Regions from separate parts of the Rhizobium sp. 007 genome, predicted to be linked through region 2. Evidence: predicted binding sites of a transcription regulator. Region 2 holds the regulator's gene; the other holds the start of a gene.
What was found. Region 2 encodes LexA, which represses DNA repair genes until DNA is damaged. Its sites were predicted from a motif close to TGTTCNNNNTGTGTTCNG; they were not measured.
Positions count from the first base shown of each region.

Region 1: the regulator LexA is predicted to act here: its motif matches at 4,800-4,817, upstream of ISN39_RS10865 (ribonuclease).

Region 1 is NZ_CP064187.1:2,133,727-2,149,812, reverse strand. It holds gene ISN39_RS10885 (thiamine pyrophosphate-binding protein) at 1-1,560, opposite strand, end outside; gene ISN39_RS10880 (CaiB/BaiF CoA-transferase family protein) at 1,557-2,771, opposite strand; gene ISN39_RS10875 (DMT family transporter) at 2,790-3,740, opposite strand; gene ISN39_RS10870 (alpha/beta hydrolase) at 3,755-4,684, opposite strand; gene ISN39_RS10865 (ribonuclease) at 4,834-5,574, shown strand; gene ISN39_RS10860 (methyltransferase) at 5,630-6,394, shown strand; gene ettA (energy-dependent translational throttle protein EttA) at 6,535-8,184, shown strand; gene ISN39_RS10850 (metalloregulator ArsR/SmtB family transcription factor) at 8,350-9,366, shown strand; gene metF (methylenetetrahydrofolate reductase [NAD(P)H]) at 9,368-10,270, shown strand; gene ISN39_RS10840 (lytic murein transglycosylase) at 10,791-12,044, opposite strand; gene ISN39_RS10835 (GH25 family lysozyme) at 12,125-12,922, opposite strand; gene ISN39_RS10830 (class I SAM-dependent methyltransferase) at 13,039-13,722, opposite strand; gene ISN39_RS10825 (DUF3419 family protein) at 13,719-14,963, opposite strand; gene ISN39_RS10820 (serine hydrolase) at 15,142-16,086, shown strand, end outside.
Region 2 is NZ_CP064187.1:1,486,431-1,502,516, forward strand. It holds gene rpsB (30S ribosomal protein S2) at 1-295, shown strand, start outside; gene tsf (translation elongation factor Ts) at 537-1,463, shown strand; gene pyrH (UMP kinase) at 1,559-2,281, shown strand; gene frr (ribosome recycling factor) at 2,335-2,895, shown strand; gene ISN39_RS07555 (isoprenyl transferase) at 2,930-3,673, shown strand; gene ISN39_RS07560 (phosphatidate cytidylyltransferase) at 3,677-4,513, shown strand; gene rseP (RIP metalloprotease RseP) at 4,543-5,676, shown strand; gene bamA (outer membrane protein assembly factor BamA) at 5,871-8,213, shown strand; gene lpxD (UDP-3-O-(3-hydroxymyristoyl)glucosamine N-acyltransferase) at 8,251-9,312, shown strand; gene fabZ (3-hydroxyacyl-ACP dehydratase FabZ) at 9,309-9,776, shown strand; gene lpxA (acyl-ACP--UDP-N-acetylglucosamine O-acyltransferase) at 9,773-10,591, shown strand; gene ISN39_RS07590 (LpxI family protein) at 10,594-11,472, shown strand; gene lpxB (lipid-A-disaccharide synthase) at 11,472-12,635, shown strand; gene gltA (citrate synthase) at 12,662-13,951, opposite strand; gene lexA (transcriptional repressor LexA) at 14,893-15,609, opposite strand; gene ISN39_RS07610 (VOC family protein) at 15,815-16,086, shown strand, end outside.

The sequences.
Region 1 (16,086 bases), 650 kb from region 2:
GCGGGCCCGCTCAAAAGCAGGCGCGAAGTCCTCGGTTTTCTCCACCGTTTCACCATGGCCGCCATAGGCGCGGGCAAGGGCCGCGAAATCCGGATTGGTGAGATCCGTACCGCTGACACGGCCGGGATAGTCACGTTCCTGATGCATGCGGATCGTGCCGTAGATGCCGTTGTTGATGACGAGAGAGATGATTGGGAGGTCGTAGCGGACGGCGGTGGCGAATTCCTGCCCGTGCATCAGGAAGCAGCCGTCGCCGGCAAAGCAGATGACTTCGCGCTCCGGAAAAAGCCGCTTGGCGGCCACGGCAGCCGGCAGGCCGTAACCCATCGAGCCGGATGTGGGGGCCGCCTGCGTATTGAACTGCCTGAAGCGATGGAAGCGGTGCAGCCAGGTGGCATAGTTGCCGGCACCATTGGTGAAGATCGTGTCGGCCTTCGTGTTGCCCTCGATCCATTCCATGATCGGTCCCATGTGAACGGCGCCGGGGCCCGTTTGCGGCGGCCTCGACCAGGCAAGATAGGCTTGGTGCATATGCTGCGTCCGTTCCGCCCAGCGCGGTTCGGCAGGCGCTTCGAGATCGGTAAGGGCGGCGACGAAGTCCTGCGGCGATGCGCAGATCGCAAGGTCCGGACGGTAGATGCGGCCAAGTTCGGACGGGTCGGGATAGATGTGGACGAGCGATTGCGCCGGGTAGGGGACGTCGACCAGCGTATAGCCTGACGACGGCATTTCCGACATCCGGGCGCCGAGCAGGATGAGCAAATCGCTCTCCTTGATCTCCTTGGCCAGCACCGGATTGATGCCGATGCCGACATCACCGGCATAGCCCGGGCTAAGGTGATCGAAGAGCATCTGGCGGCGGAAGGAACAGCCGACCGGCAGCTTGAAGCGTTCGGCAAAGACGCGGAAATCGGCAACCGCATCTGCATCCCAGCGTGTGCCGCCGAGTATGACCATCGGCCGTTCGGCCTTCAGCAGCCGCATGTAGAAATCGTCGACCTGACGGCGCCCGGGATGAGCGGGAACGCGGGCATAAGGCTTCGCGCGCGGCGCGTCTACTTCGTCGCGCAACATGTCCTCGGGCAGTGACAGCGCGACAGGCCCGGGCCTGCCGGAGGTGGCAATGGCAAAGGCGCGGGTCACGAATTCGGGAATGCGCGCCGCATCGTCGATTTCGCCGACCCATTTGGCATATTCGGTCAGCGCGCGGCGGAACTCGACCTCCTGGAAGGCTTCGCGCTCGCGGGCATCGCGCTGGACCTGACCGATGAAGAGGATCATCGGGATCGAATCCTGCCTGGCGATATGCAGGCCCGCCGTGGCGTTGGTGGCGCCAGGCCCGCGGGTGACCATACAGATGCCGGGTTCGCCGGTGAGCCGGCCCCAGCAATCGGCCATCATCGCGGCACCGCCTTCCTGACGGCAGACGATCACTTCGATATCGGTGTCATAAAGCGCGTCCAGCACGGCGAGGAAGCTTTCCCCGGGCACGCAGGAAAGTCGCTTGACCCCGTTTGCCTTCAGCGCTTCGACAATCAGCTCGCCGCCGGTCTTCTTCATAGTGCGGATTTCCCCTCCCGTTCGGCGCGCTCCAATGCCTCGAGCTCAGCCAGAACCTCTTCCTGATGCTCGCCCAGCCGAGGGCCCGGCCTCTCGTAACGCAGGGGCGTTTCGGAGAGCACAACCGGCGTCCTCACGCCGGGGATCACGTTTCCTGCCGCATCCGGCAGATCGATGCGCAGTCCGCGCGCCTTTATCTGCGGATCGGCGAACATCTCCTCGATCGTGTTGATCGCGCCGGCTGGCACGGCATTTTCTTCGCAGGCTTTCAGCAAGTCGGCTTTTTGCCATTTCAACGTCTCGGTCGAGATCAGGCGGCGCACCTCGTCGCGGTTGACGACGCGGGCCTTGTTGGTCGAAAAGCGCTCGTCGCCGGCGATGCCATCGAGGCCGAGGATCACGCAGAGACGCCGGAACTGGTTGTCATTGCCGACGGCAAGGATCAGGTAACCGTCCGCGCTCGGCACGACCTCATAAGGAGAGATATTCGGATGGGCATTTCCGAGCCGCGCCGGCGCGCGGCCGGAGACCAGATAGTTCATGTTTTGATTGGCGAGCACGGCGGATTGCACGTCGAGCAGCGCCATATCGACAAGCTGGCCTTCACCGGTTTTCAGCGCATGGATGAGGGCTGCCTCGATCGCCGCCACGGCATAGATGCCGGTGAAGATATCGGCGATGGCGACGCCTGCTTTCATCGGCTGGCGATCCGGCTCGCCGGTGATCGACATGAAGCCGGACATGCCCTGGACGATGTAATCATAGCCCGCGAGGCTGGCATAGGGGCCAGACTGGCCGAAGCCGGTGATGGAGCAGTAGACGAGCTTCGGATTGATCTTGCGCAGGCTCTCATAGTCGAGGCCGTACTTGACGAGGCCGCCGAGCTTGAAATTCTCGATCAGGACATCGGCCGTTGCCGCGAGCCGTCGCACCAGCGACTGGCCTTCCTCGGTCTTCAAATCGGCCGTGACAGAGCGCTTGTTGCGATTGGCGGAGTGATAATAGGCAGCTGAAAGGTTTTCGCCGTCGCCGCCCTCGACGAAGGGAGGCCCCCATTGCCGCGTATCGTCGCCGCCGTCCGGATTTTCGACCTTGATGACGTCTGCGCCGAGATCGGCCAACATCTGCCCGGCCCAGGGGCCTGCCAGGACGCGGGCGAGCTCGATCACCCTGATGCCGGCAAGCGGCGGTTTCTTACGACTGTCCGTCATGTTCCTCCCAAGAACGGATCATGGTGCCCGCGTTGCCTCAGATGTATCGGATACGGGTTTGGATGCAAAGCGGCGCTCGCGCCAGATGATGTAAAGTCCGGATGCGATGATGATGAGAATGCCCAGCCATTTGATGGCGTCGGGAAAATCGCCGAAAACCAGCCATGCGAAGATCGTGGCCGAGACGATCTCGAAATATTGCAGCGGCGCCAAAGTGGAGGCGGGTGCGGAGCGGTAGGCATAGACGCCGAGGATGCTGGCGATCGCGGCCGTTACGCCGACGCCGAGGAGCCAGACGAGGCCTATCATGGTTGGCATTACCGGTTCGAACACATCCGAGCCGCTTCCACGGGCGAAGAAAAGCAGGACACCGCAAAAGAGCAGACCCCACAAGCCCATGTGAAACTGCATCACCCACGGGTCCTCGCGCTGCGCCAGCGCCCTGTTCATCATTGCGGAGATGGCGATGCAGACTGCGCTGACGACCGGCAACAGCGCCACGTAGCCGACTTCCTGGAAGCTCGGCTGAATGACCAGTATCGCGCCGAAGAAACCGACGCCGCAGGCTGTGTAGCGCCGCCAGCCGATCGTCTCGCCGAGAAATAGGCTGCTCAGAATGGTGAGGATGATGGGTTCGACGAAGAAGATCGCGATCGCATCTGCGACCGCCATGTATTTCAGCGTGGTGACGAACGAGATCATCGAAATGGTAATGATGGCGCCGCGGATCGCGTGGAAGAGGCTCTGCCTCCATGACGAATCCGTCAGTTTTTTGCGCCAGATCACGATCGGAAGCATGCAGAGAGCCTGTATGGCAAAACGTGCTGCGGTGATCTCCGCAGACGGAATCGTCGTGATGGCAAGCTTGGAGAAAATATCGATCAGAGGCGATACGAGCACCGAAATAAACATGAGCATCAGGCCCATGCTGACTTCGGAGGAGCTATTCTTCGTTATTGCGCTGTTCATTTCCGGTCCGCTGGTCAGGATCTTGCGGTTGCTTCATCGCACCAATCGGCAAAGGCCGAAATCGCCGCTTCGGCGCCGATCTCGTTCAGCGTCTCGTGCCGCTTCTCCTGATATATTTCGGCCGTGATACGGGAGAAACCGTGCCGTTTCAAATGGTTTGACAGCCACATCACCGCTTTTCCGAAATCGGTCGCTGGATCCCTTCCGCCGCCGACGAGGTGGATTGGCAGGTTCCTTCGCAGCCTGTCGAGATGCCGCTTCTGCGGCGCGCGAAAGGTGAGTTCGAATATGTCGAGCCAGAGCGAAACGGAAGCATCGAAGCCGCAGAGCGGATCGGCGATATATTTGTCGACTTCGGCCGGATCGCGGGAGAGCCAGTCAAATTCCGTCCGGTGGCCGGGGATGGATTTGCCCCAGGTGTCGAAGGTGAGCTTCGGCAGCAGGCCGCTCGGAACGTCGGAACCTTTCAGGGCTTTCTCGGCAAGCAGGATGGCTTGCGCGGCCCGGCCTGTCAGACCGACAGCGAAGTTCGAATTCCACACGGCGAGGGCACCGAATTTTTCCGGATAGGTTACTGCAGCGTTGAGCGCGATCAGCCCGCCCATGGAGTGGCCGAAGAGGATCACGGGAAGGTTTGGATGGAACCCTGCCGCATAGTCCCGCATGGCGACCATGTCGGCAAGAACCTGCTGCACGCCGTTGCGGCGGGCGAACTGGCCGATCGGCGCGCCGTCGGCCACCGTCTCGCCGTGGCCCCGGTGGTCGTGCGCATAGACATGATAGTCGCGCCCGGCCATCGCCTTGGCAAAGCCTGCGTAGCGCTTCGAATGTTCAGCAAGTCCGTGGGAGATCAGCACGATGCCGCGCGGGCCACCGCTGGCTGCCTCATGATGAAAGGCGAGCGTCGCCTCGGGCGTCTTAAGCCATTGTGTCTGCGAAAACATTCCATCCTCCCGCTGCAACAGAGCAGATCGCGAGCCAAATGCAACATCCCGGCGCATGTTTGCAGTGGAATTTCCTGCGAGTGAGGGTTGCAGGGTTTTGGGCTTCGTGCTTACTTGTTCCTGAATTGTTCTGTCTGCGGGGAGTGGCGATGAGCAGGGTGTTTCTGCGCTGGATGGCGTTTGTTCTGTCAATGGTTTTGGCTGGCTTTGCGGTTGCCCAGGAAGGCGAAGGGGGAACGCGCTTCATCCTTGCCGCAAGTTGGCAGCCGGCATTCTGCCAGACAAACCAAAGGAAGCCGGAATGCAGCAGCCAGACGAAGGAGCGCTTCGACGCGACGAATTTCTCGCTGCACGGCCTGTGGCCGCTGCGGCAGAACTATTGCGGTGTATCGAAGGACTTGCAGGCAGTCGACAAAGAAGGCGATTGGCAAAAGCTGCCGGAGGTCAAGCTGACGGTTGAGAATGCGTCAGCCCTTGCAAAGGCCATGCCCGGAACGCAATCGGGCCTCGAACGTCATGAATGGACGAAGCACGGCACCTGCACGAAGATGAGCGCCGACGATTATTTCGGCGTGGCGATCCGCCTGATGGATGACCTCAACGGCTCGGCGGTGCGCGACCTCTTTGCCGCGAATGTCGGCAAGACCGTCAAGGCCGATCAGATCAAGACGGCTTTCGACAAGAGCTTCGGGGCGGGCGCTGGCGAGCGTGTGAAGATGAGCTGCCGGCGCGCGGGCGGCGTCCGCGTGATCAGCGAGCTGACGATCGGGCTGTCGGAGGATGCGGGCTCGGCCGCCGGCGCCGGTGCGGGGCTTGCAAAACTCATGCAAAACGCCGGCCGCACCTCCTTCGGCTGCGACGAAGGTGTTGTCGACGCTGCGGGGTTCTGAGAGTTTGTCGCGAGGTTCGGGACTGGAGCACGGCTCGAAGCGGGGTGGGAGAACGATGCGGCTGGATGACTTCGGAAGCGTGGGGGACGCCTACCAGAGATACTCGGCTGGGATACGCGGCAAAATACGTCACGAGCTGGTGTTCGAAGTCGTGGCCGGCCTCACGTCTGCCGGCGGAACGGTTCTGGATATGGGGTGCGGCGATGGCGAGATATCCGCGCGTCTATCCGAAGCCGGTTTTAGAGTTCTCGGCATTGACGCTTCGCCTGAAATGCTGCGCCGGGCAAATCTGCGCAAGGCAGAGCTGCCGGAGCAAGTGCGCAGCCGGCTTGAGTTTGCGCTGCGCGACATCACCGATTTCGCATCAGAACATCTCTTCGATGCAGTTTGCTGCCATGGCGTACTGATGTACTTGGACGACAGTGCCGCTGCCATCCGAAAATTGGCAAGCCATGTGAAACGCGGCGGGCTGCTTAGCATCTTGACGAAAAACGCACTCTCTGGCGGTTTCCGGCAAGCGCTGCGTGGAGACTACGCGACGGCAAGGGAACTGATCGAAACCGGCGCGGCAGCCAGCATCGGCAACCTTGGAATTAGAACGCGCGGTGACGATCCTTCGGCGGTTGTTCAGCAAATGGGGGCCTGTGGCTTTGCCGACTGCCAATGGCGAGGGGTCCGCGTGTTTTCCGATCATCTTGACGAGCAGACCTTTGACGGCGCGCTCGCCGCCGAGCTCATCGCGCTTGAGCGCGCTGCTTCGCTTCGTGACCCATACCGTGCGATGGCTCGGCTATTTCATGCGACTGGGCGGAAAGCCTGACGAGATCAGGCAAATCCCTTGCTTTTCGAACGGAACCAAATCGATTGCCGTAGAGAAAGCCGGTTTCGGCGTTGCCCGAAAGCCGGCTTTCGCCTACATAGCGGCCACGGTTTTCAAGTTTCCGCCCGGAGCAGCGCATAATGGCACGTCAGTTCATCTATCATATGGCCGGCCTCAACAAGGCCTATGGCAACAAGAAGGTGCTGGAGAACATCCACCTTTCCTTCTACCCCGACGCCAAGATCGGTATCCTCGGCCCGAACGGCGCCGGTAAGTCCACCGTCCTGCGCATCATGGCCGGCCTCGACAAGGAATATACCGGCGAAGCCTGGCTCGCCGAGGGCGCAACGCTCGGCTTCCTGGCGCAGGAGCCGCAGCTCGATGCGTCGAAGACGGTGCTCGAAAACGTCATGGAAGGTGTGGCCTCCAAGAAGGCGATCCTCGACCGCTACAACGAGCTGATGATGAACTATTCCGACGAGACGGCGGAAGAGGGTGCGAAGCTCCAGGACATCATCGACAGCCAGAACCTCTGGGACCTGGAAAACCAGGTCGAGATGGCGATGGACGCGCTGCGCTGCCCGCCGGGCGATGCTTCGGTCGACAATCTTTCGGGCGGCGAAAAGCGCCGCGTGGCGCTCTGCCGCCTGCTGCTTGCCCAGCCGGACCTGCTGCTCCTCGATGAACCGACGAACCACCTCGACGCCGAGACGATCGCCTGGCTCGAAAAGCACCTGCGCGAATATCCGGGTTCCGTGCTAATGATCACCCACGACCGCTACTTCCTGGACAATGTCACCGGCTGGATCCTCGAGCTCGACCGCGGCCGCGGCATTCCCTATGAGGGCAATTATTCGGCTTATCTGCAAGCGAAAGCGAAGCGCATGCAGCAGGAGGGCCGCGAAGAAGCCTCCCGCCAGAAGGCTCTGTCTCGTGAGCAGGAATGGATTGCCTCCAGCCCGAAAGCGCGTCAGGCAAAGTCGAAGGCGCGTATCCGCGCTTATGACGAACTGGTGGCGGCAGCTGCCGACCGCCGTCCCGGCGACTCCCAGATCGTCATCCCGGTCGGTGAGCGTCTCGGCCAGGTCGTCATCGAGGCCGAGAACCTCACCAAGGGATATGGCGATACCGTCCTGATCGAGAACCTGAGCTTCAAGCTGCCGCCGGGCGGCATCGTCGGCGTCATCGGCCCGAACGGTGCCGGCAAGACGACGCTCTTTCGCATGATCACCGGCCAGGAAAAGCCCGACAGCGGCGAAATCCGCATCGGCGATACCGTCGATCTCGGCTATGTCGACCAGAGCCGTGATGCGCTCAACGGCAACAAGACCGTTTGGGAAGAGATCTCCGCCGGCAACGACATCATCAAGCTCGGCAAGCACGAAGTGAATTCGCGCGCCTATTGCGGCGCTTTCAACTTCAAGGGCGGCGACCAGCAGCAGAAGGTCGGCACGCTTTCCGGCGGCCAGCGCAACCGCGTCCATCTTGCCAAGATGCTGAAGGCCGGCGGCAACGTCATCCTCCTCGACGAACCGACCAACGATCTCGATACGGAAACGCTGGCCGCGCTCGAGGACGCGCTCGAAAACTTCGCTGGCTGCGCCGTTATCATCAGCCACGACCGCATGTTCCTCGACCGGCTTGCAACGCATATCCTCGCCTTCGAAGGCGACAGCCATGTCGAATGGTTCGAAGGCAACTTCGAAGATTACGAGCAGGACAAGATGCGCCGCCTCGGCGTGGATTCGGTCAATCCGAAGCGGGTGACCTACAAGCGCCTGACGCGCTGATCGTCAGCGCCGTCTCTTGGATCGGAAGCCCCGGCAAGCGCCGGGGTTTTTGTATTTTTGCCGGTCGCTTTCAGAGCAGTGAATTTCGTGAACAGAGCGGATTCCTGCTTGCCAGGCCTTCTCAAATCACATAAAGATATCTTTATATGTTGATTGGGTCGGGATATGGCTGAAGCTGTGAGGCTTGGATTGGATGCGCTGGTGGACGTCTTGAAGGCGGCCGGTGAGCCGACGCGCCTGCGGCTTCTCGCGCTTCTTGCCGCCGGCGACCTGACGGTGACCGATCTTACGGAAATTCTCGGACAGTCTCAGCCTCGCATTTCGCGGCATCTGAAGCTGCTCGGTGAGGCCGACCTCATCGATCGCTATCAGGAGGGTGCCTGGGCCTATTTCCGGCTGAGGCAGGACGGCAAGGCGGCGGCGCTGGTGCGCGTGCTGCTAACACACGCGTCCCAGAACGACCCGGTGATCCTGCGCGATGGCGAGCGGCTTTTAGCCGTGAAGCGTCAGCGGGCAGAGCGGGCGCAGGCCTATTTCAGCCGCAACGCCGCCGAATGGGACGAGCTTCGGCGCCTCCACGCCGCCGACGAAGAGGTGGATGCCGCGGTCATCAAGCTGCTCGGTAACCAGCCGGTCTATTCGCTGCTCGATCTCGGCACGGGGACCGGCCGCATGCTGGAGCTGCTTTCCGGGCTCTATCGCCGGGCGATCGGCGTCGATGCCAGCCGTGACATGCTGAGCGTCGCCCGCGCCAATCTCGACAGGGCGGGCATCACCAAGGCTTCGGTGCGGCATGCCGACATCCTGAACCTGCCGTTCGAGGGACAGGATTTCGATCTCGTCACCATTCATCAGGTTTTGCACTTCTTCGATCAGCCGGAAATCGCGATCGCCGAGGCGGCGCGGATGCTGGCACCCGGTGGGCGTCTCATGGTCATCGACCTTGCGCCGCATGGGCTCGAATATCTTCGCGACGAGCACGCGCATGTCCGCCTTGGTTTCTCGCATCAGTCGATGACCGACTGGCTGCGCAAGACGGGGCTCGATGTGGAGCAGACCGTCGATCTTCATCCGGGTCAGCCGGGCGAGAAGGGGCTTACGGTCACGATCTGGCTTGCGCGCGATCCGAGGCGCCTCATTGCATCCGAAGGCGCCGAAACAGTATTGGCCGGGGAGGTATGATATGGCATTGAACACCGGAGACCGCCGCAATATCGGCATTTCCTTCGAATTTTTCCCGCCGAAGTCGGAGGAGATGGAAGGTCAGCTCTGGAAGACCGTGGCCGAGCTGCAGGACTGGGATCCGGATTTCGTCTCGGTGACCTATGGCGCTGGCGGTACCACGAAGGCACCGACGATGACGGCCGTGACGCGGTTCCTCAACGAAACGCCGCTTGCGACTGCGTCGCATCTCACCTGCGTGGGCGCCACGAAGGAAGAAACGCACCAGGTGATCGACCATTTCCGCAAGGCTGGCGTGAAGCACTTCGTGGCGTTGCGCGGCGATGCGCCGGGCGGGGCAGGGGTGCCTTACCAGCCTCATCCGGGCGGCTACGCCAATGCGGCCGAACTCGTGGCCGGCCTTCGCGAGATCGGCGATTTCGAGATTTCGGTGTCCGCCTATCCGGAGAAACATCCGGAGAGCCGGGACGTGGCGGCCGATATCGACATGCTGAAGCGAAAGGCCGACAACGGCGCGGACCGCGCGTTGACGCAATTCTTCTTCGACAACGACAATTTCGAGCGCTACCTGGAGAAGGTGCGGGCCGCAGGCGTCAAAATCCCGATCGTTCCCGGCATCATGCCGATCCAGAACCTGACGCAGCTGAAGCGATTTGCCAGCGCATGCGGCACGGTGATCCCGGCCTTTCTCGACGAGCGCTTTGCCGGTCTCGACGACAAGGTGGAGGAGCGGGCGAAGGTTGCCGTCGATGTCGCCGTCGAGCAGATCGAGGATCTTGTCCGCCGCGGGCTGGACGAGTTTCATCTCTATACGATGAACCGCTCGCCGTTGGTATCAGCCGTGCTCACCAATCTCGGCCTCAGGCGCGAGGGCGCAAAGAGGGCAGCGGGCGCCGCTGCCTGAGAGCGGCGGCAATCGGCATCGAATAAAAAAGCGCATGTCTGGCGGTGACATGCGCTTTTTAATTGGCTGAACTGTTAGCTTGTCAGGAGCTAGGTATTCCAGTCATAGGGTTCGCCGACCGCTCAAATGAAGAGCATGGACAAGACGAACGCGAACGCTGCACTGACCAACAGGACATTCAAGGATCGTGTGATACCCATGTCTGCCTCCTCGCGTTAACCGGCACATAATATGTCTGAATTGTGTCGCGTGGAAAGCGGAATCTATGCTGCAGCGCAGCGGCGGACTGCGGATGAGCCACGTTCTGATCGGCTAAGCAATTGGAATTAATTGCCAAATCACGATGGAATTTTATTCACACATTTTAACCGTGCGTTAAATTGGGCGATTGGCCCGTTAACGGCGATGGCTACATAAAGGCATGACCGGAAGCTGCTGATATGATGCGGGAAATCGAAATCGCGCCCCGGCGTTTTCCGGGACGCGATCGAATGGGCCGGCCTTCACGAAAATGGATTGATCACAGCGCGCTCAGCAGGCCGGGCGTCGCCCAGCCATCGGCGGGCATTCCGAGACGCTGCTGCTCCTTCTGGATCGCGACACGGGTGCCGGAACCCAGGATGCCGTCGATCTGACCGACATCGTGGCCCTTCGACTGCAGTTTGGTCTGCAACTGCTTCATCTGGTCATTCGCAAGGCCCTGTTCCGGCGTCCCCTTGAGATAGGGCTGCGCACCGCCAAAGCGGGTGGCGAAATAGGCGGCCGAGGTCGTGTAGATGAACGACTTGTTCCACTCGAGATAGATCTTGAAGTTCGGGTAGGCGATGAAGGCCGGTCCGTGACGGCCCTGCGGGAGAACGAGGTCACCCTCCAGATTGCCGAAGCTGGTGTTGCCGTCACGCGGTTGGACACCGAGTGCAAACCATTCGCCCGCCGTCATGGTGCCCCCGAGGCCTGATTTTTCCCAGGGAAGGTTGTCGGGCAGGGTGACTTCCTGCAGCCAGGGCTGGCCGCGCTTGAAGCCGAGATGCTGGATGAACTTCGCAGCCGTCAGGATGGCGTCCGGGCCGCTCTCCTTCAGCCGCACATGGCCATCGCCGTCGCCGTCCATGCCGTAGGCGACGATGTCGCGCGGAAGCATCTGCACCTGGCCGATTTCGCCCGCCCATGCGCCGGTATTGGTCGCCGGGTCAAGGTCGCCGTGCTGAACCATTTCGATGAGCGCGATCAATTGCGGGCGGAAGAGTTCGGGACGGCGGCAGTCATGCGCCAGCGTGACGAGCGCGTCGCGCGTATTGAAATCGCCCTGAACCGCGCCGAAGTCCGTTTCCATTGCCCAGAAGGCGGTGATGACGCCCGGGGCGACGCCATAGTCCTGCTCGGCCCTGGCGAAGACGTCTGCGAACTGTTTCAGCTTCTGGCGGCCGATATCGAGACGGGCCTGGCTGACGGTACGCTGCGAAAACTCGAGGAAGGTCTGCTTGAAGACGCCCTGCGCGCGGTCGCGGCTCAGAACCTTGGGATCGATCTGCGCGCCGGCGAGCGCCTTGTCGGCAGCTTCGGCGGAGGCGCCGGCGGCGATTGCATCGGCCTTCACGCCAGCCAGAAATTCGGCAAGATCGCCGGCGCAAGCCACGGGAGGAGCCTGAGGCGTTGCCGCCGGTGGCGGGGAGGCCGCCGGAGCCATTGCCTGCTGCTGAGCCAATGCCGTGGTTGCCGCGGTGATTGCAAACAAAAGAGCAAGTGCAGAGCGGCTTCTAAGCGAGCGGTGCATGAGTTCGTCCTTGTATCCGAAATATGTCCGTTGCTTTCACAGATGAATGTGACGGAAGCAAGAAAGATCGGCGGACGTTACTAAGAATTTCTGTCCTTAGAAACGGAAGCCACCCAGTTGGCCCAGTTCTTTGAGGAGCCCGCAAACACATTGATGTCTGCGGGGCCCTTGATGCCGGGGATCACACCGGTCGACGTGTACTGCCAGAAGGCCCAGCGGCGGTCGGCATAGGTGACTTCCGGGTGCGCGGCCACCGAGCGGACCCAGAAGTGATAGTCCTGGAAATAACCCTGCAGATTGTCGCGGTGGAAATCGACCGATGTATAGATGATCGGCCGCTTGCCGTAATAGGCTTCGAGGCGGTCCATGAAGCGCTGCATCTGAGCGCGGACGGTCGCCGGGTCCGGCCGGAAGCGGCAGGTCTTCGATTCGCCGTTCCATTCGACGTCCAGGACCGGGGGCAGGCGCATCGATTCCTGCGGGACGTTCTGGATGAACCAGTCGGCCTGCTCATCGGCCGACGAGCAGAAATAATAGAAATGATACGGCGCATGGGGGATGCCGACGGCGCGGGCGCGCTGCCAGTATTCATTGAAGCGCGGGTCGAACCGATCCTTGCCCTCGGTCGCCTTGATGAAGGCAAAGGCGACGCCCGAAGTTTTCACCGTCTGCCAATCGATATCGCCCTGCCACTTGGAGATGTCGATGCCGTGAACCTCGTTCCGATGCGGATGCTTCGCCCCGAAATCCTGCGGGTCGGTATCCTTGAAGCGGGTCTTCGGTTTTATGGATGCGGTCTCAAGATAATCATATCCCGATGAAGTACAGCCGGCCAACATGATAGCCAATGGCAATACACAAAACAAAATCCGGCGCATAAATGTCCCGTCGTGGACCGAATGATCGACTTGCCCCACAGCTTGACCTTCGAAAGACGAGTTTCAGTAGAGGAATCCCCCTCTTTCAACATATCAACGTAAAAAATCGGTTAGTTTCAAGTGATTTGTGAAGGCCGGGCGATGATTGCTGCCCGCCAGGCATAGCCGCGGCCGATCGTCTCGAACGACAATGTCGCGTTGTTTTCATGGGCTTGCGCTTCCAGCACCTCGCGCAGATCGGCGCGAGGCGTGACGTGAAATTTTGCAAGCCATGACTTCAGCACCGCCCTGAACCAGGCCGGCAGGCCCTCCTGCTGGCCGAAATCAACGATGTGCAGCTGCCCGCCGGGGTTCAATGCGGCGATTGCGGCATCGACGGCGCGTTCCCAATTGGGAATCATCGAGAGCGCATAGGAAATGAGGACCCGGTCGAAGCCGCCGACACCGAAGTCCCGTGGGGTGAAGGCGGTCGCGTCGGCAACGCGAAAATCGGCAACCGCGGCCTTCGTGGCGAATGTCTTACGCGCCGAAATCAGCATTTCCTGCGAAATGTCGAGGCCATAGAGCCTCGCGCCGGAAAACAGCCGGTGTGCGAGCACCAGGTTGCGGCCGGTGCCGCAGCCTACTTCGAGCAGCGTGCCGCCTTCCGGGACGTCCAGATTGCGGATCGTACGGTCGCGGCCGAGCAGGTAGTATTTGCGCGTCAGATCGTAGATATGGCGCTGGTAGCGATACATGCCGTCCATAAGATTGGCATGCTTTTCGGTTTTCTCGTCCACGATGGTGCGGATTTCGGTCACGCCTTTTTTCCGTAAATGTGGAAGCCGCCGTAGATGGCCGAACGGTCGAGTGCGGTCATATCTCGGGACTTCTCCTCGAAATATTCCCATTGTTCGCGGATCGCCGGGGAAAGACGGCCCTCGATGACGCTTTTTTCGGCCGCCGTGCGGAAGATGACGCGGGCGCCGGGGCGGGCGGTCCGGGTAATCTCCGCCCAGAGCTCGTTCAGCTGCTGGTCCGTCATCCAGTCCTGCGCGTCGAGCAGGATATAACGGTCGCGAGAGGCGGCGGGTTCCTTGGCGAGAAGCTCGGTGAAGCTTGCGTGATGGACGTTGACGCGATCGACATTGGCGCGGATCACCTCGTAGTGCTCCCGCTTCAGATAGGTCGGCAGCGGGCCTTCGTCATCGGAGGCATACCGGCGACCAAATGCCTGCCAGGCGAAATAGTTTTCGCTCATCGGAAAATGGCAGGCGAGCTTTTCGAGGCGATGCTTCAGCACCGGTGCGATCGACTGATCGGCGGCGAGGCTGGCAAGCTCGTCATATTGCTGCGGCGGAATGCCAAGACCGAAAAGCGAGCTCTTGCGCCCTGTAATCCAGCGCACCACCGGCTTTTCGAAGAGGGGCGCAACCTGCTCGTCGAAGAACTGGCGCTGTTCGCGGATAGAGCGGGTCTTTGTCATCTCTTTGAGATCGACGCCGTGCAGGCGGGCGAGCAGATGGGCCGCGCCGATGAAGCGGCCGAGCAGGCCGGTCTCATAGAAATTGCGGTTGAAGACGGTGACGCGGCGGCGGCCGAACTTGCGGCCGTTCCAATAGGCGCGTGTCGTCTCATCGAGCTTGGACGACAGGAAGTGGTCGAAGGCCTGGCTGTTCGAGCGCTCGTTGGGCATGGCGAGGAAGCGTACCAGGTCGGTATGGCCGGGAAGATGCTTGAAGGCAGCAAGCTTCAGGCGGTTGAGCGCGATATGGTGCGGGTTGAGGTCGACCACATCGATGGAGGCCGGCGCCTTGGAGAGATAGGCGAGCATGTTGCAGCCGCCCGAGCCGATCGTGACGATGCGGTGATGCGGCTGCAGTTCCATTGCCTGCATGTCGAGATCCGGATCCTCCCAGATCTGCGGATAGACGAGGCCGGAAAAGAGCAGGCCGAAAAGCCGTTCCGAAAAGCCGTCCTTGGAAAATGCCTTGTGGCGGAGAAGAGCGTCCTTGAGTTTCCGGTTCTTGCGGAAGCCGGTATCCGGTGCAAATTCCGTCATATGAGTCTGTCACCCTTTTTGCGTTCAGGGCGTGTAGCGCGTCCCTGCTACAGTTTGATGACGCAGACTGTGGGTATCGATTTCCACAGGAATTGCCTGGCAGGAAACGGCACTCGCGTTCTTGTGCTCTTTTTTGTGAAGAGATTTCCTGCTTTTCTCCATTCGTGGAGGCTATGACATGCGATTTGTTCTGCGTATCGTGAAGGCACTCGCCACTGCTTCCGTTGTCATCGTCATCGGAGGCGGGACCTGGCTATACGTCAATCCGCCGGAGCTGTTGCGCGTGGGTGACGGATATGCGGCGAAGATCGTCTGCTCGAATGTCTTTTTGGCAGGACGCGACCCGCAAGCGGTGCTCTACGGCGACGTACAGGCGCCGGGCAATCCGCTGCTGCGATTGGTGAGGGTTTCGGTCGATCGGGATCAGGGGCATGTGACGGCGCGCATCCTGGGGCTCTTCGCACCGGGATATGCGCTCTATCGGGGGGCGTTCGGCTGCACGAGCGTGCCTGACGGCAATTTCAAGGCTGCTGCCGAGGCGGCACCTTCGGATACGCCGCCGCAGATGGTTCCGGAGAACGCGGCACTATGGCCGGAAGGCGAGAGCGTTGCTGAAGCTAACGACGGAGCGCTTGCGTCGCTGCTGGCAAACGACGTGCTGGCCGGTCCGCAAATGCGCGCGATGGTCGTCGTTCACAACGACCGGATCGTGGCGGAGCGCTACGGCGAAGGCTTTAATGCGAGGACGCCTCTGCTTGGCTGGTCGATGACCAAGACAGTCAATGCGGCGCTCGTCGGGCGCGCCATGCTCGATGGAAAGTTGGATTTCAACGCGACCAACCTTTTGCCGCAGTGGAAGGATGACGAACGGTCGCAGATCAGGCTCCGGGATCTCCTGGGCATGGAAAGCGGCCTGGCTTTCAACGAGGAGTACGGCGATGTCACGGATGTGACGCGCATGCTCTATCTCGACCCCGATATGGTTTCGTTGCCCGCCGATGCGCCGTTCGAAGCAAAGCCCGGCGAACGCTTCCGTTATTCGAGCGGCACGGCGGTCCTATTGTCGCGAATCTGGATGGATGGGGTAGGCGACCAGAAAGGGGCCTTCTCTTATCCGAGGGAG
Region 2 (16,086 bases):
TACCCCGGACCTGATGTTCATCATCGATACCAACAAGGAAAAAATCGCGATCGACGAAGCCAAGCGCCTCGGCATCCCGGTTGTCGCAATCATCGACTCGAACTGCGATCCGGACCTGATCGACTATCCGATCCCGGGCAACGACGACGCTTCGCGCGCTATCGCTCTCTACTGCGACCTGATCTCCCGCGCCGCTATCGACGGTATCGCCCGTCAGCAGAGCGCATCGGGCCGCGACCTTGGCGCTTCCGTTGAAGCTCCGATCGAGCCGACGCTCGACGAGGCTCAAGCCTGATAAACAGGCGGACGGGCCTAAAGGTCCGTCCAGCTTGACTGGATTGGGAAAGGCCGCGCGAGACTTTGCGAAGCTCCGGCGGCCTTGACCTTTTTAGGGCGGTAGGTTCAGGCCGGTCCGCCCAACGAGTTCTGATATGGCGCGTCTTCATCACGCTGTCATACATAAAGGTACATTTCGTGCCTCAATCCGGTGGCGCAGAGCATTTTGCGGACCACCGTAAACCGACAAGAGGAAGCTTATGACCGAGATTACGGCTGCAATGGTGAAGGAACTGCGCGAAAAGACCGGCGCAGGCATGATGGACTGCAAGAAGGCTCTCGCTGAAACCAATGGCGACATGGAAGCGGCGATCGACTGGCTGCGCGCCAAGGGCATCGCCAAGGCTGACAAGAAGTCGGGCCGCACCGCTGCCGAAGGTCTCGTCGGCGTTGCCAGCCAAGGCACCAAGGCCGTCGTGGTCGAAGTCAACTCCGAAACCGACTTCGTTGCCCGTAACGACGCCTTCCAGGATCTCGTCCGCGGCATCGCAAAGGTTGCCGTTTCGACCAACGGTTCTGCCGAGGCCGTCGCTGCTGCGACCTATCCGGCTTCCGGCAAGTCCGTTGCTGACACGATCAAGGACGCGATCGCGACCATCGGCGAAAACATGAACCTGCGCCGCTCGATTGCCCTCTCCGTCGAGGACGGCGTCGTCGCCACCTACATCCACAACGCCGTTTCCGACGGCCTCGGCAAGCTGGGCGTTCTGGTTGCGCTGAAGTCGACCGGCAACAAGGAGGCGCTGAACGCCATCGGCCGCCAGATCGCCATGCACATCGCTGCGACCTCGCCGCTCGCCATCCGTCCGGAAGAAGTCGACGCCGCTGTCGCCGAGCGCGAACGCAACGTCTTCATCGAGCAGTCGCGCGCTTCCGGCAAGCCGGACAACATCATCGAAAAGATGGTTGAAGGCCGCATGCGCAAGTTCTTCGAAGAAGTCGCGCTGGTTTCCCAGGCTTTCGTCATCAATCCGGACCTGACGGTCGGTGCCGCACTCAAGGAAGCTGAAAAAACCGTCGGTGCGCCGATCGAGATCACCGGCATGGCACGCCTGCTGCTCGGCGAAGGCGTCGAGAAGGAAGAAACCGACTTCGCAGCCGAAGTCGCGGCTGCCGCCAAGGGCTGATAAAACCTCATATAATGTGAAAACGGCAGGGCATCGCGTGACAACGCGGTGCCCTTCGTGTATCCGGCAATCATGCCAACATACGAGGAGCCAAGATGTCGTCAGAGCCTGTCTATAAACGCGTTCTACTCAAGGCTTCCGGCGAAGCGCTCATGGGCAGCCAGGGATTCGGTATCGACGTTGCGGTAGCGGACCGCATCGCGTCGGATATCGCCGAAGCCCGCCAGATGGGCGTCGAAGTCGGTGTTGTCGTCGGCGGCGGCAATATCTTCCGCGGCGTAGCCGTCGCCTCCAAGGGCGGCGACCGAGTGACGGGCGACCACATGGGAATGCTCGGAACCGTGATCAACGCGCTGGCGCTCGCAACGTCGCTGCGCAAGCTGAACATCGATACGGTCGTGCTTTCGGCAATCTCCATGCCGGAACTCTGCGAGAGCTTCTCGCAGCGCGCGACGCTCTACCATCTGTCGATGGGCCGCGTGGTCATCTTCGCGGGCGGCACTGGCAATCCTTTTTTCACGACCGATTCTGCCGCAGCCCTTCGAGCCGCCGAGATGGGCGCCCAGGCGATCTTCAAGGGCACCCAGGTGGACGGAATCTATTCCGCCGACCCGAAGAAGGATCCGTTTGCGACGCGCTTCGACCGGCTGACGCACCAGGAAGTGCTCGACAAGGGCCTTGCCGTGATGGACGTCGCGGCTGTCGCCCTCGCGCGCGAAAATTCCATTCCGATCATCGTCTTCTCGATCCACGAGAAAGGCGGTTTTGCTGAAATCTTGACGGGCGGTGGCCTCAAGACCATCGTATCGGACAACTGATAGAGAGACGGCGCTGGACGGCCGCGCGTCTTCGACTGACAGGAGTATTGAGCATGACTGAAGCTACAGACATCAAGGAACTGAAGCGCCGCATGGACGGCGCGATTTCCGCATTCAAACACGATATCGCGTCGCTGCGTACCGGCCGCGCCTCGGCCAACATCCTGGACCCGGTGACGGTCGAAGCCTATGGTTCGCGCTTGCCGCTCAATCAGGTCGCCAATATCACCGTGCCGGAGCCGCGCATGCTTTCGGTATCCGTCTGGGACAAGTCGATGGTAAGCGCGACGGAACGTGCGATCCGCGAGTCAAACCTCGGACTCAACCCGATCGTCGACGGCCAAAACCTGCGCATTCCTTTGCCGGAACTCAACGAAGAGCGTCGAAAGTCGCTGGTCAAGGTCGCGCATGACTACGCCGAGAAAAGCAAGGTTGCGATCCGCCATGTACGCCGCGACGGCATGGACGGCCTTAAGAAAGCCGAAAAGGACGGTGTCATAAGCCAGGACGAAAGCCGGGCGCAATCAGATCGTGTGCAGAAGATGACGGATGAGATGATTTCCGAGATCGATCGCTTGCTTGCCGACAAGGAAAAGGAAATCATGCAGGTCTAGGGCTTTGCCTGCGCCCCTGGAGACCGGACGGGAAATGTCGGAACCAGTATTCTTGAGTATGCCAGAACATGTTGCCATCATCATGGATGGCAACGGCCGTTGGGCAAAGCAGCGAGGGCTGCCGCGCGCGATGGGTCACCGCAAAGGTGTGGAAGCCGTTCGCGAGACCGTGCGCGCCGCAGGCGATGCCGGCATCAGGTACCTGACGCTCTTTGCCTTTTCTTCAGAGAACTGGCGCCGGCCGGAAGCGGAGGTCTCCGACCTCATGGGATTGCTCAAGGCCTTCATCCGGCGCGACCTCGCCGAACTGCATGCGCAGAATGTGCGGATCAGGATCATCGGCGACCGGCATAGTCTTCGCAGCGATATCCTCAACCTCCTGCTCGAAGCCGAAGAGACGACGCGGGACAATACCGCGCTGACGCTGGTCATCGCTTTCAACTACGGCTCGCGCGACGAGATCGCCAGAGCCATGGTGAGCCTTGCCGAAGATGTCGAGGCTGGGCGGCTGCGAGCCCGGGAGATCACACCCGAGCTCGTCAATGCCCGGCTGGATACGGCCGGCATTCCCGATCCCGATCTAATCATTCGCACCAGCGGCGAGGAGCGCCTTTCGAACTTCCTTTTGTGGCAGGCCGCTTATTCCGAATTCGTCTTCGTACCGGAATACTGGCCGGATTTCGGCCGGGAGCTCTTCTATGCCGCGCTCGAGAAGTTCGCGGCGCGCGACCGCCGATTCGGCGGCCTGTCGCCGCAGGCCGCGGCAGTAGGCACCTGATTGATGCAGCAGGAACTGAAACTCCGCATTATCTCCGGTGTCATTCTGGCAATCATCGTGCTCGCGGTGACCTGGTACGGCGGCTTCGCCTTCCGCCTGCTCTCGGCGGTAATTGCCCTGCTTATCTATTATGAATGGTCGACAATCACGCGGCTGCAAACCGAACAGCCGGTCGCGAATGTGGCAGGCTGGGTGGGGCAGGCGGCGATCGCGGCTGCAATCCTGCTCGGACGCTTCGACTTTGCGTTGAGCCTGCTTGTTTTCTTTTTTGCGATTGCTGTCGGCTTCGTGGCGGCGCAGAGCGCCAGCCGCTGGTTTCCGGCTGGCATCGTCTATGCCGGACTGACCGGCATCGCACTTGCCGAAATCCGCGGCGGGGACGCTGCAGGGCTGCAAGCCATGCTCTTCGTCTTCGCGGTGGTCTGGGCAACCGACATCCTTGCCTATTTCGTCGGCCGAGCAGTCGGCGGGCCAAAGCTCGCACCGAGGATTTCGCCGGGAAAGACGCAATCCGGCGCTTTGGGCGGCGCGGTTTCGGCTGTGATTGCGGGCAGTGTCATCGCCTACTTCTTCATTCCCGAGGCGGACTGGCTGATGGCGGCCGCCGTCGCCTTCATTCTTTCCGTCTGCAGCCAGGCAGGCGATCTCTTCGAATCCTTCATCAAGCGGCGATTCGGTGTGAAGGATTCCAGTCATCTCATTCCGGGACACGGTGGCGTTATGGATCGCGTCGACGGGCTAATATTCGCTTGTTTTGCAGCCTTCTTGCTCGCGACATTATTTTCCCTGATAAAGGGTGACGGCATGGCGCCGCTTGGCGCCGCTTTGTTCGGGTTCTGATATCTGCGCAGGGCGCAGCGGAAGGATTTATGGAAGGCATGACCGGTATATTCGGCTTTCTAACGGGTTATATCATTCCGTTCGTTCTGGTCCTCTCGCTGCTCGTTTTCGTGCACGAGATGGGCCACTATCTGGTCGGCCGCTGGAGCGGCATCCGCGTGCTCGCTTTTTCTGTCGGCTTCGGACCAGAGCTTGCGGGCTTTACCGATCGGCATGGAACGCGCTGGAAGATCTCGGCGATCCCGCTTGGCGGCTATGTGCGCTTCTTCGGCGACGAGGACGCCTCGAGCAAGCCGGACATGGATAAGCTCGAATCGATGTCGGAAGCGGATAGAGCGCGCTCATTTGCCGGCGCGAAGCTCTGGAAGCGCGCAGCGACGGTGGCCGCAGGTCCCATCGCCAACTTTCTGCTGGCGATCATCATCTTTGCGGTTCTTTTCTCGATCTACGGCCGCTCGATCGCCGATCCGGTCGTCGCCGAAGTGAAGCCGGAGAGCGCTGCCGCCGAGGCCGGAATCCTGCCCGGTGACCTGCTGATCGCAATCGACGGCGGGAAGGTCGATACGTTCGACGATGTGCGCCGCTATGTAAGCGTTCGCCCGGAACAGCGGATCGTCGTTACCATCGAGCGGAACGGCGAGAAGATGGACTTGCCGATGGTGCCGAAGCGCACCGACATGACGGACCAGTTCGGCAACAAGATGGAGATCGGTCTGATCGGCATCGTGACGAACCAGGAGGTCGGCCATTTCCGCGTGCAGACATATACGCCGCTCGCAGCCTTGGAGGAAGGCGCCGTTCAGACCTGGCATATCGTCACCGGTACCTTCAAATATATCGGCAATCTTTTCGCGGGCTACATGAAGCCCGATCAGCTCGGCGGACCGATCCGCGTGGCCCAGGCGTCCGGCCAGATGGCAACGCTTGGTGTTGCAGCCCTGCTTCAGCTTGCCGCGGTGTTGTCCGTTTCCATCGGATTACTGAATTTGATGCCTGTTCCGGTACTTGATGGCGGGCATTTGATGTTCTATGCGATTGAGGCAGTGAGGGGTAAACCTTTAGGGGCATCGGCCCAGGAAATTGCATTTCGCATTGGTCTGGCTATGGTCCTTTCACTGATGGTTTTTGCTACCTGGAACGACATTAGCGCGTTGATAGGTTAACGCGCGCGGTGAAGGGAAATTACCGTTTATTTACGATGTTTCAAAGCTGTAGTGGCGAATGGGTCACGCTTCGAAATGAAGTAAACAGAAATTAACTTGCTGCCTTGCTTGTAGGGCAAAAGCGGGTAAAACGACACACGTGCCGGAATCGGGTTCGCCCGGCGACGGGGACGAGAAAAAAGGTAATGGGTGAAATGAAGGCTGGTTCAAGATTTTTGAACGCAGTATCGGCGGTTGCGCTGTCTGCAGGTATTGTTGCTTCGGGCGCAGGCGCAATTACAATCGTCTCTGCGACGGCTGCGGAAGCAGCGGTTATCCAGCGGATCGATGTACGTGGAGCGAGCCGCGTCGGCGCTGAGGCAGTCCGGTCCAATCTCACCATCGCCCCAGGCAGGAACTTCTCGAATACCGACATCGATGACTCGGTAAAGCAGCTCTACGGCACGGGGTACTTCTCCGATGTCAAAATCTCCGTCTCCGGCAGCACGCTGGTAGTGACCGTCGAGGAAGCCCAGCTCGTCAATCAGGTCGTTTTCAACGGCAATCGCAAGGTCAAGGACGACAAGCTGGCCTCGGTTGTACAGACGCATGCCTCCGGTCCCTACAACGATGCGCTGATCCAGGCCGATATCGCGGCGATCAAGGAAGCCTACGCGGCAACGGGCCGCAGCGAAGTGCAGGTCACGACGCAGGTCGTTCCGCTTGGCGAAGGTCGCGTCAACCTCGCTTTCGTCATCGATGAAGGCGACCGCACGAAGATCGCAGCCATCAATTTCGTGGGCAACAATGCCTACAGCACCGGTCGTCTAGCTGCCGTCATTAGCACCAAGCGCTCGAACTTCCTCTCGTTCCTGACCCGCAAGGACGTTTACAGCGAAGATCGCCTGCATGCCGACGAAGAGGCGCTGCGCCAGTTCTATTTCAACCGCGGCTATGCCGACTTCAAGATCATCTCTTCGGATGCTACTTTTGACGAAGCCACGAACAAGTACACGCTGACCTTCAATATCGAGGAAGGACCGCGTTACGACTTCGGTCCGGTAACCGTACAGTCGACCGTAGAAGGCGTAACCGGCGAGCAGCTTCAAGGCCTGGTAGTGACGCGTGAAGGCGAAGTCTACAGCGCCAAGGACGTCCAGAGGTCCATGGAAGCCATTTCGGATCAGGTTGCTTCGGCAGGCTATCCATTCGCCCGCGTGACGCCGCGCGGCAACCGCGACCTCGGCAACAATACGATCGGTGTCGAATACCTCGTCGACCAGGGCGAACGTGCCTACATCGAGCGCATCGAAATCCGCGGCAACAGCCGCACGCGCGATTACGTCATCCGCCGCGAATTCGACATGAGCGAAGGCGACGCCTTCAATCAGCAGATGATCACAAAGGCCAAGCGCCGTCTCGAAGCGCTCGGCTTCTTCTCGTCGGTGAATATCTCGACCGCGCCGGGCAGCTCGCCTGACCGCGTCGTTGTCATCGTCGATGTTCAGGATCAGTCGACGGGTTCGTTCGGTATCGGTGCCGGTTACGCCGCAGGCGGCGACGGTCTGATCCTGGAAGCGTCCATTGAAGAAAAGAACTTCCTGGGTCGCGGCCAGTATATCAGGGTTTCTGCCGGTGGCGGTGTCGAAGGCTCGCAGAGTTATGGTTTGAGCTTCACCGAGCCTTACTTCCTCGGTTATCGCCTTGCGACCGGTTTCGACCTCAATCACAGCGAAACCTCGAGCAACGATAATTACGACTATACCGAAGATAGCGTCGTTCTCCGCGCGACGGCGCCGATCACCGAGGATCTGGCGACGACGTTCCGCTACAACTTCAAGCGGATGAACTACGATGCCGACGGCAGCGATCTGAGCGATCTTTCGACACCCTATCAGGATCTTGTGAACGATGGACCTTGGATCCGTTCATCGATTTCCAATACGCTGACCTATAACACGCTCGACGACATGACGCTCCCGCGCGAGGGGATATACGCGACGTTGACGCAGGAAATTGCCGGCTTGGGTGGCGACTCGCAGTTTTACAAGATCTACGGGAAGGCGCGCTATTATCATCTGCTGGCTGACGATGCCGATATCATTGGATCTGTTGCGGCCGGTGCGGGCCATGTTGTCGGCCTCGGCAAAGACCTAAACATCTTCGACCAGTTCACATTGGGCAACAACGACATCCGCGGCTTCGAAAACAAGGGTATCGGTCCTCGCGTTGGTGGCGGACCGGATGATCCGCTCGGAGGAACGACTTATTTTACCGTCTCGGCGGAAGCGACCTTCCCGATGCCCGGATTCCCGCGTGACTTTGGTCTTCGTGGCGCGGTCTTCGCTGATGCGGGTACATTGTTTGGAAATGATGTTGACGTGAGTTCGCCAGAATTCGTGAGAGGCGATAGCGCAGCACTTCGTGCGTCCGTCGGTGTTGGCCTTGTCTGGCAATCGCCGTTCGGCGCGCTGCGCGTCGACTACGCGATCCCCGTCGTGAAGGAAGATTACGACCAAACACAGTACTTCAAGTTTGGCATCAACAACCAATTCTGATATCGGCAATCCAGAATCGAAAACTGGAGCTTTGCCGGTGGAGCAGAACAATTTCTTTCCGCCCCGCGACGGCGTCAAACTTTCAGAGTTGGCGCAATATCTCGGGGCGGAACTTGCCGACCCTGAAAATGGCGACATCCTTATCCGATCGGTGTCGCCGGTCAGCCGTGCGAAGGCCGGTGATCTTTGCTACATCATCTCACGCAGGAGCCGTGCCGAGCTTGAAACCTGTCGGGCGTCGGCAGTCCTTTGCGAGCCCGCGATAAGATCGGCGGTACCTCCTCATATTCCGGTTCTCTTGTCGAAGAACCCCCATGCCGCTTTTGCGATGGCAGGCGGGCATCTCCATCCGGCTGCTTTGAAGCCACTGGCAACAATGTCTTCGACGGCAGAGATCGCGGCGACTGCGGCGGTCGATCCGACGGCGCGGCTGGAACCGGGCGTGATCGTCGAGCCTTTGGCTGTCATCGGCGCGAATGCGGAAATCGGTCAGGGAACACGGATCGGCGCCGGCGCGCTTATCGGTCCCGGTGTCAAGATCGGCCGCGATTGCACGATCGCCGGCGGTGCCAGCGTGATATGCGCGCTCTTGGGCAATGGCGTGATCGTGCACAACGGTGCGTGTATTGGCCAGGATGGCTTCGGATATGCGCCAGGCCCCAGAGGCATGATCAAGATCGTTCAGATCGGCCGGGTCATCATCCAGGACAATGTCGAGATCGGCGCGAACACGACGATCGATCGCGGCACGATGGACGACACGGTCGTCGGCGAGGGAACGAAGATCGACAACCAGGTGCAGATAGGCCACAACGTCAGGATCGGGCGTCATTGCGCGATCGTTTCGCAGGTCGGCATCGCCGGCAGTGCGGTTATTGGAAACGGTGTGCAGATCGGCGGTCAGACTGGTATCAATGGCCATATTACGATTGGCGATGGCGTACAGATCGCGGCAAAGAGCGGCGTCATTCAGAGCATTCCTGCCGGTGAGCGTTATGGCGGCATTCCGGCACGTCCGGTAAAGGATTTTCTTCGAGAGTCGGCGGAGATAATGGCGCGCGCGAGCGCTCGGGCTCATAAAACGGGAGATCAAGAATGACTGAAGGGGTCAAGGAGACGCTTGCTTCGGCGGACATCATGGAGATCATGAAGCTTCTGCCGCATCGCTATCCGTTTTTGCTGGTCGACCGGATTATTGAGATCGATGGCGATGATTCCGCGATCGGCATCAAGAACGTCACTGCCAACGAGCCTCATTTCACCGGCCACTTTCCCGAGTCGCCGATCATGCCGGGTGTGCTGCTGATCGAAGGCATGGCGCAGACGGCGGGTGCGATCTGCGCGCGCAAGGATGGAACGAGCGGTAACCTCGTCTATTTCATGACCATCGACAATGCACGTTTCCGCAAGCCCGTCATCCCGGGCGATCGGGTCGAATTTCATGTGAAGAAGAAGAAGCAGCGCGGTAATATCTGGAAGTTCCATTGCGACGCCAAGGTCGACGGCGCATTGGCCGCGGAAGCTGATATCGGCGCGATGATTCTTCGTAAGGACGAGGCATGAGCACGATCGCAGGGAGCGCCCGCATCCATGCCATGGCCGTTGTCGAGGATGGCGCGGTCATCGGCGAAGGCGTGACCGTCGGTCCGTTTTGCCATGTCGGTCCGAAGGTTGTTCTTCATGACAATGCCGAACTGCTGGCGCATGTCGTGGTGACCGGCAGAACCGAGATCGGCAAAGGCACCCGGATTTTCCCGATGGCGGTCATCGGCGGCGACCCCCAGAGCGTGCACCATGGCGGCGAGGAGACGACGCTGACGGTGGGCGAGAATTGCACCATCCGCGAAGGCGTGACGATGAATACCGGCACCGCAGATTTCGGCGGCAAGACAATCGTCGGCGACAACAACCTGTTTCTCGCCAATTCTCATGTCGCCCATGACTGCCGTGTCGGCAATCACGTCATCATGTCGAACAATGTCATGCTCGCCGGGCATGTGACGATCGAGGATCGGGTCATTCTCGGCGGCGGATCGGCCGTGCATCAGTTCACGCGTGTCGGCCGCCAGGCCTTCGTCGGCGGCCTTTCGGCTGTCAGCTACGATGTCATTCCGTATGGGATGCTCAATGGAAATCCCGGTTTGCTGGGCGGTCTCAACGTTGTCGGCATGACGCGGGCCGGGATTGATCGCGCTGTCATCCATACGGTGCGGCGGGCTTACAAGGCGATTTTTGAAGGATCAGGTTCGATCCGCGACAACGCGGCAGCGATCCGCGACGAATATGCCGATTGCGAGCCGGTGATGCATATCCTCGATTTCATTGCCGCGGAAAGCGACCGCGCGCTGTCATCGCCGACGCGAGGACAGAAAGGCTGACCTTGTCTCCCGCCGGTGATACCGACAAAGGCCGTCTGGCGATCATTGCGGGAAACGGTCTTCTGCCGTCTTATGTCGCCGAGGCGGCGCGGGCAGCCGGCGAGGATCCATTCGTGATTTCGCTGAAGGGTGAACTTGACCGGTCATGGGAGGACTATGACCATGCAGTCATCGGCGTCGGTGATTTGTCGGCGCTGGCAGAAATTTTCAAGCGCAACAACATCACCCGCGTCGTCATGTCTGGCGGCGTTCGCCGTCGCCCCGAATGGCGGGAAGTGAGGCCAACCTGGCGGACGGTCGCAAAGATGCCGGGTGTGGTGCGTACGCTGCTTTCGGGCGGCGACGATACGGTGTTGCAGATGGTCATCAAGCTCATCGAAGACGACGGCCGGCGCGTCGTCGGCGCGCAGGATATTGCCCCCGACCTGCTGGCGGCTGTCGGGCCGATCGGCGTCATGTCGCCGGGGAATGACGACAAGATCGATATCCTGAAGGCGGCAGCAGCCGCCGAAGCGCTTGGTGCGCTCGATGTCGGGCAGGGCGCAGTCTCCGTCGGCGGACGCATCGTGGCGCTCGAAGGCGCGGAAGGGACCGACGGAATGCTTGAGCGCGTCGCATCGCTGCGTAGCGCCGGGCGTATATCGCCGCGCCGCCGTGGCGTGCTGGTCAAGCTCTGCAAGCCGCAGCAGGATGTCCGCGCCGACCTTCCGTCGATCGGCCTCTCCACGGTGACGAATGCCAAGGCGGCGGGCTTGGCGGGAATTGCAATCGAGGCGGGACGTGCTCTCGTGCTGGATCGCCAGGCTGTTATCAAGGCAGCCGACGAAGCCGGGCTTTTTGTCTGCGGGCTCGATCGCGGCCTACCGTCATGGGGGCTGTGATGAAGATCGCGATCGTGGCAGGCGAGGTTTCCGGAGACCTTCTCGGCGCCGATCTCGTGGCTGCACTGAAGCGCAGGCATGCCGGGATTGAACTTGTCGGCGTCGGCGGCGACGCGCTGGAGGCACAGGGGCTGAAGTCGCTCTTCGACTTCTCCGAGCTTTCGATTATGGGCGTCACACAGGTGCTTGGAAACTTGCCGAAGCTTGTCGCCCGCATCAGGCAGACGACGGCTGCAATCATTGCGGCAAAGCCCGATATTCTGATCGTCATCGACAGCCCGGATTTCACCCATCGCGTTGCCAAACGTGTTCGCGAAGCCCTGCCGGAACTCCCGGTCGTCAATTATGTCTGTCCCAGCGTTTGGGCGTGGAAGGAATATCGCGCCCAGCAGATGCTCGCTTATGTCGACCATGTGCTGGCCGTTCTGCCATTCGAGCCCGCGGTGATGGAGCAGCTCGGCGGACCGCAGACGACCTATGTCGGCCACCGGCTGACGGCGGATGCGGATTTGATTGCCGCCAGGCGCGGCCGGGCAGAAAAGCTCAAGACCGTCGCGGAGGGCCGGAAAACGATCATGCTGCTCCCGGGCTCGCGCTCGTCGGAGATCACAAAGCTGCTTCCCTATTTTCGCGATGCTGTCAATGAGCTCGTCGCCCGCGGTGGCACAATGCGGGTTCTCATGCCGACCGTCAGCCGCAGGGAATCGATGGTTCGCAACCTCGTGAAGGACTGGGAAACGAAACCGGAGATCCTGACTGGCAATGAACAGAAATGGCGGGCTTTCGCGGAGGCCGATGCGGCAATGGCTGCCTCGGGGACTGTCATCCTCGAGCTTGCACTTACAGGCGTGCCGACAGTCTCAGTCTATAAGACAGACTGGATCATCACTATGATGACGCGGCGCATCAAGACGTGGACGGGAGCAATCCCTAATCTGATCGCCGACTATGCCGTCGTCCCGGAATACATCAACGAGGTCGTTCGTGGCGCGAGCCTGGCGCGCTGGATGGAACGCCTTTCCAGCGACACGCTCCAGCGGCGCGCAATGCTCGAAGGTTTCGACCTTGTCTGGCAGCGCATGCAGACGGAAAAGCCGCCGGGCGAGAAAGCGGCGGATATCGTTCTCGACATTCTGGACAAGAAAAAACCCGGCCGTCTCTGACCGGGTTTTTTTCGGGCGGAAGCGGCTTAGCGCTTCGAAACCGGAACGTAGTCGCGCAGCGGTTCGCCGATATAGAGCTGGCGCGGACGGCCGATGCGCTGCTGTGGATCCTCGATCATCTCGTTCCACTGGGCGATCCAGCCGACCGTGCGGGCCAACGCAAAGAGCACCGTGAACATCGTCGTGGGGAAGCCCAGCGCCTTCAGCGTGATGCCGGAATAGAAGTCGATGTTCGGGTAGAGCTTCTTTTCGATGAAGTATTCGTCGGTCAGCGCGATGCGTTCCAGCTCCATCGCGACTTCGAGAAGCGGATCGTCCTTGTGACCGAGTTCGGCGAGAACCTCGTGCGTCGTCTTCTGCATGATCTTGGCGCGCGGATCGTAGTTCTTGTAGACACGGTGACCGAAGCCCATGAGGCGGAACGGGTCATTCTTGTCCTTGGCGCGGGCGATATATTCCGGAATGCGCTCGACCGAGCCGATTTCCGAAAGCATGTTGAGCGCCGCCTCGTTGGCACCGCCATGAGCCGGGCCCCAAAGGCAGGCAATGCCGGCCGCGATGCATGCGAACGGGTTGGCGCCCGAAGAGCCGGCGAGGCGAACCGTCGAGGTCGAGGCGTTCTGCTCGTGATCGGCGTGCAGGATGAAGATACGGTCCATGGCGCGCGAGAGGACCGGGTTCACGACATATTCTTCGCACGGTACCGCGAAGCACATGCGCAGGAAGTTCGAGGCGTAGTCGAGATCGTTCTTCGGATAAACGAACGGCTGGCCGATATAGTACTTGTAGGCCATGGCCGCGATAGTCGGCATCTTGGCTATCATGCGCAGGCTTGCGACCATGCGCTGATGCGGATCGGTGATGTCTGTCGAGTCGTGGTAGAAGGCAGACAGAGCGCCGACACAGCCGCACATGACGGCCATCGGATGGGCGTCGCGGCGGAAGCCGGTGAAGAAGCGAGACATCTGCTCGTGCACCATGGTGTGATGCGTGACGCGGTAGTCGAAATCCTTCTTCTGGGCAGCCGTCGGCAATTCGCCGTAAAGCAGCAGATAGCAGACTTCCAGGAAGTCGCCATGTTCGGCAAGCTGTTCGATCGGGTAGCCGCGATGCAGCAGAATGCCTTCATCGCCGTCGATATAGGTGATCTTCGATTCACAGGAAGCGGTCGAGGTGAAACCAGGATCGTACGTGAAGGAACCGGTGTTTTTATAGAGTGCACCAATATCGATGACATCCGGACCGATCGTTCCGCTTTTCACGGAAAGATTGGCGGTTTTGTCGCCGATTTTGATTGTTGCGCTTTGATCCGTCATGCTGATCCTCCAAACTGGCGGCGGCGCCATAAAAGCGCCATAGGGTTAAGCGTCCTCTCCGATAGCTATATGATCACGGCGCCAATGCCAAGTTACCGTGGCGCCATTTTGTGCATCGCAGTATCAACTTTTAGACACTCCTGCGATGCCGGAGGCGCATAGCGGAAGCCAATGATTTAATTCGGCTTTTGCAATCCAATTTTTTGGACTTTTTTCAATCGATTATTGTTGCTGAAACGCCCTCAGGGCTGCATTCTGGTTGTATTCATAGGGTGTCAGCGGGCTGGGTGCATGCCGGAGTTGAAAACGGCCGAGCTGCGCATTTCCGCTTCAGCAGATGTCGCGGACAAGCAGTGTGCGCGCTTCCCGGCTTGCGCTTTTGGAATGCGGGAAGAAGCCTTTGGCAAAAGCAGAGCTCTCGCCCGTCAATAGCCACCGTTCAGTCCCGTAGCCACCGATCAGTCATTGTGGCTGCATACCCAAGGCTTTCGGCCTGCAAATGGCAAGCTAAGGAGCCGCTCAGGGCACACGCCTGCGCTTTGCGACGGTTTTTTCGGGCTTGGGGCGGCGATCTGGTTTGCGTCCGGCACGAACGTTGCGCTCAGCGCTTTGGCTTTGACCGATCGCAGCCGTGAGGGCGCTGCGACCCGCGAAAGACGGAGGGAAAGCGAAATTTTCACCGGAGCAGCAGGAAGAGGCAAGAAATGCGATGCGGAACGGTGCCACGCCCGGCTTGCGATGCCGCGGACATCGTCGTCACGCTGGCAAGGCTGCGGTTCGGCGCCTGCCGATGCGGCGCAGTGCATTTCGCGAATGAAACCTTGCGGAAAACCGGCGCCGTACCGTGCTTTGGACAACCGCCTTCGAGAAACTCGATCGCCCCTAGAGCCGCCACGCCTATGAGTGGCGCGCCGTCGCCTTTGCCGGCGACGCGCTGCCGGTCAATGGTAGCGGCGGATAAGGCCGACGAGCTTACCCTGAACCTTTACGCGATCCGGTCCAAAGATGCGCGTCTCGTAGGCGGGGTTCGCCGCTTCCAGCGCGATGGACGCACCCTTGCGTCGGAACCGCTTCAGCGTCGCTTCCTCGTCATCGACCAGTGCCACGACAATGTCGCCGGGATTGGCGGTGTTGGTGTTGCGGATGATGACCGTGTCGCCATCGAAGATGCCAGCATCGATCATCGAATCGCCCTTGACCTCAAGCGCGTAGTGTTCGCCGGAGCCGAGCATATCGGCCGGAACGTTGATGTCGTGCGTGTTGTTCTGGATCGCCGAGATCGGCACGCCTGCCGCAATACGGCCCATGACGGGAACCGAAATGGAGCTGGTATTGTCTTCGTTCGCCGGCTTCGGCGCGGCGGCAGCAGGCTGCGGCTTGCCGAGGCTGCCCTCGATGACGCTCGGCGAAAAGCCGCGGCGGGGCTGGATGCTCGGGCTGTAGGCTTCCGGCAGCTTGATCACTTCAAGCGCGCGGGCGCGATTCGGTAGGCGACGAATGAAACCGCGCTCTTCCAAAGCGGTAATCAGCCGGTGGATGCCGGATTTGGACGCGAGATCCAGCGCATCCTTCATTTCGTCGAACGATGGCGGAACGCCGGATTCCTTCATACGCTCATGAATGAAGAGGAGAAGCTCCTGTTGTTTGCGTGTCAGCATCGAAGTTTAACCCCAAATTCGTGAAACAAAGCCAGAACGGACACTATATGTTCCATATGTGTTCCGCAAGTACCTAAATTTTCGTAAAACTTCGTCTCAACTGCGTTCATTTTTGGAAACTTTTGTTTGCCGGATCAGCGCTTTCAGCTTGCATTGACCACATAGCGGCACACATCTTCAGCACATTAAATGGAGACCTGACGCCATGCTGCATCCGTTGGATCATCTTGTTCTACCGGTCACCAACATCGATCTCGCGCGGGAGCGGCTGGGACGATTGGGGTTCACGGTTGCCGCCGAGGGCCGTCATCCTTTCGGCACGGTGAATGCTTGCGTTTTTTTCGCCGACAAGACCTATCTCGAGCCGCTTGGTGTCGCGAGCGCGAAAGAATGTGAAGAATCAGTGCGGCACGGAAACGTCTTTGTGGCGCGCGACCAGGCCTTTCGTTTCCGGTGCGGCAATGACGGATTCTCTGC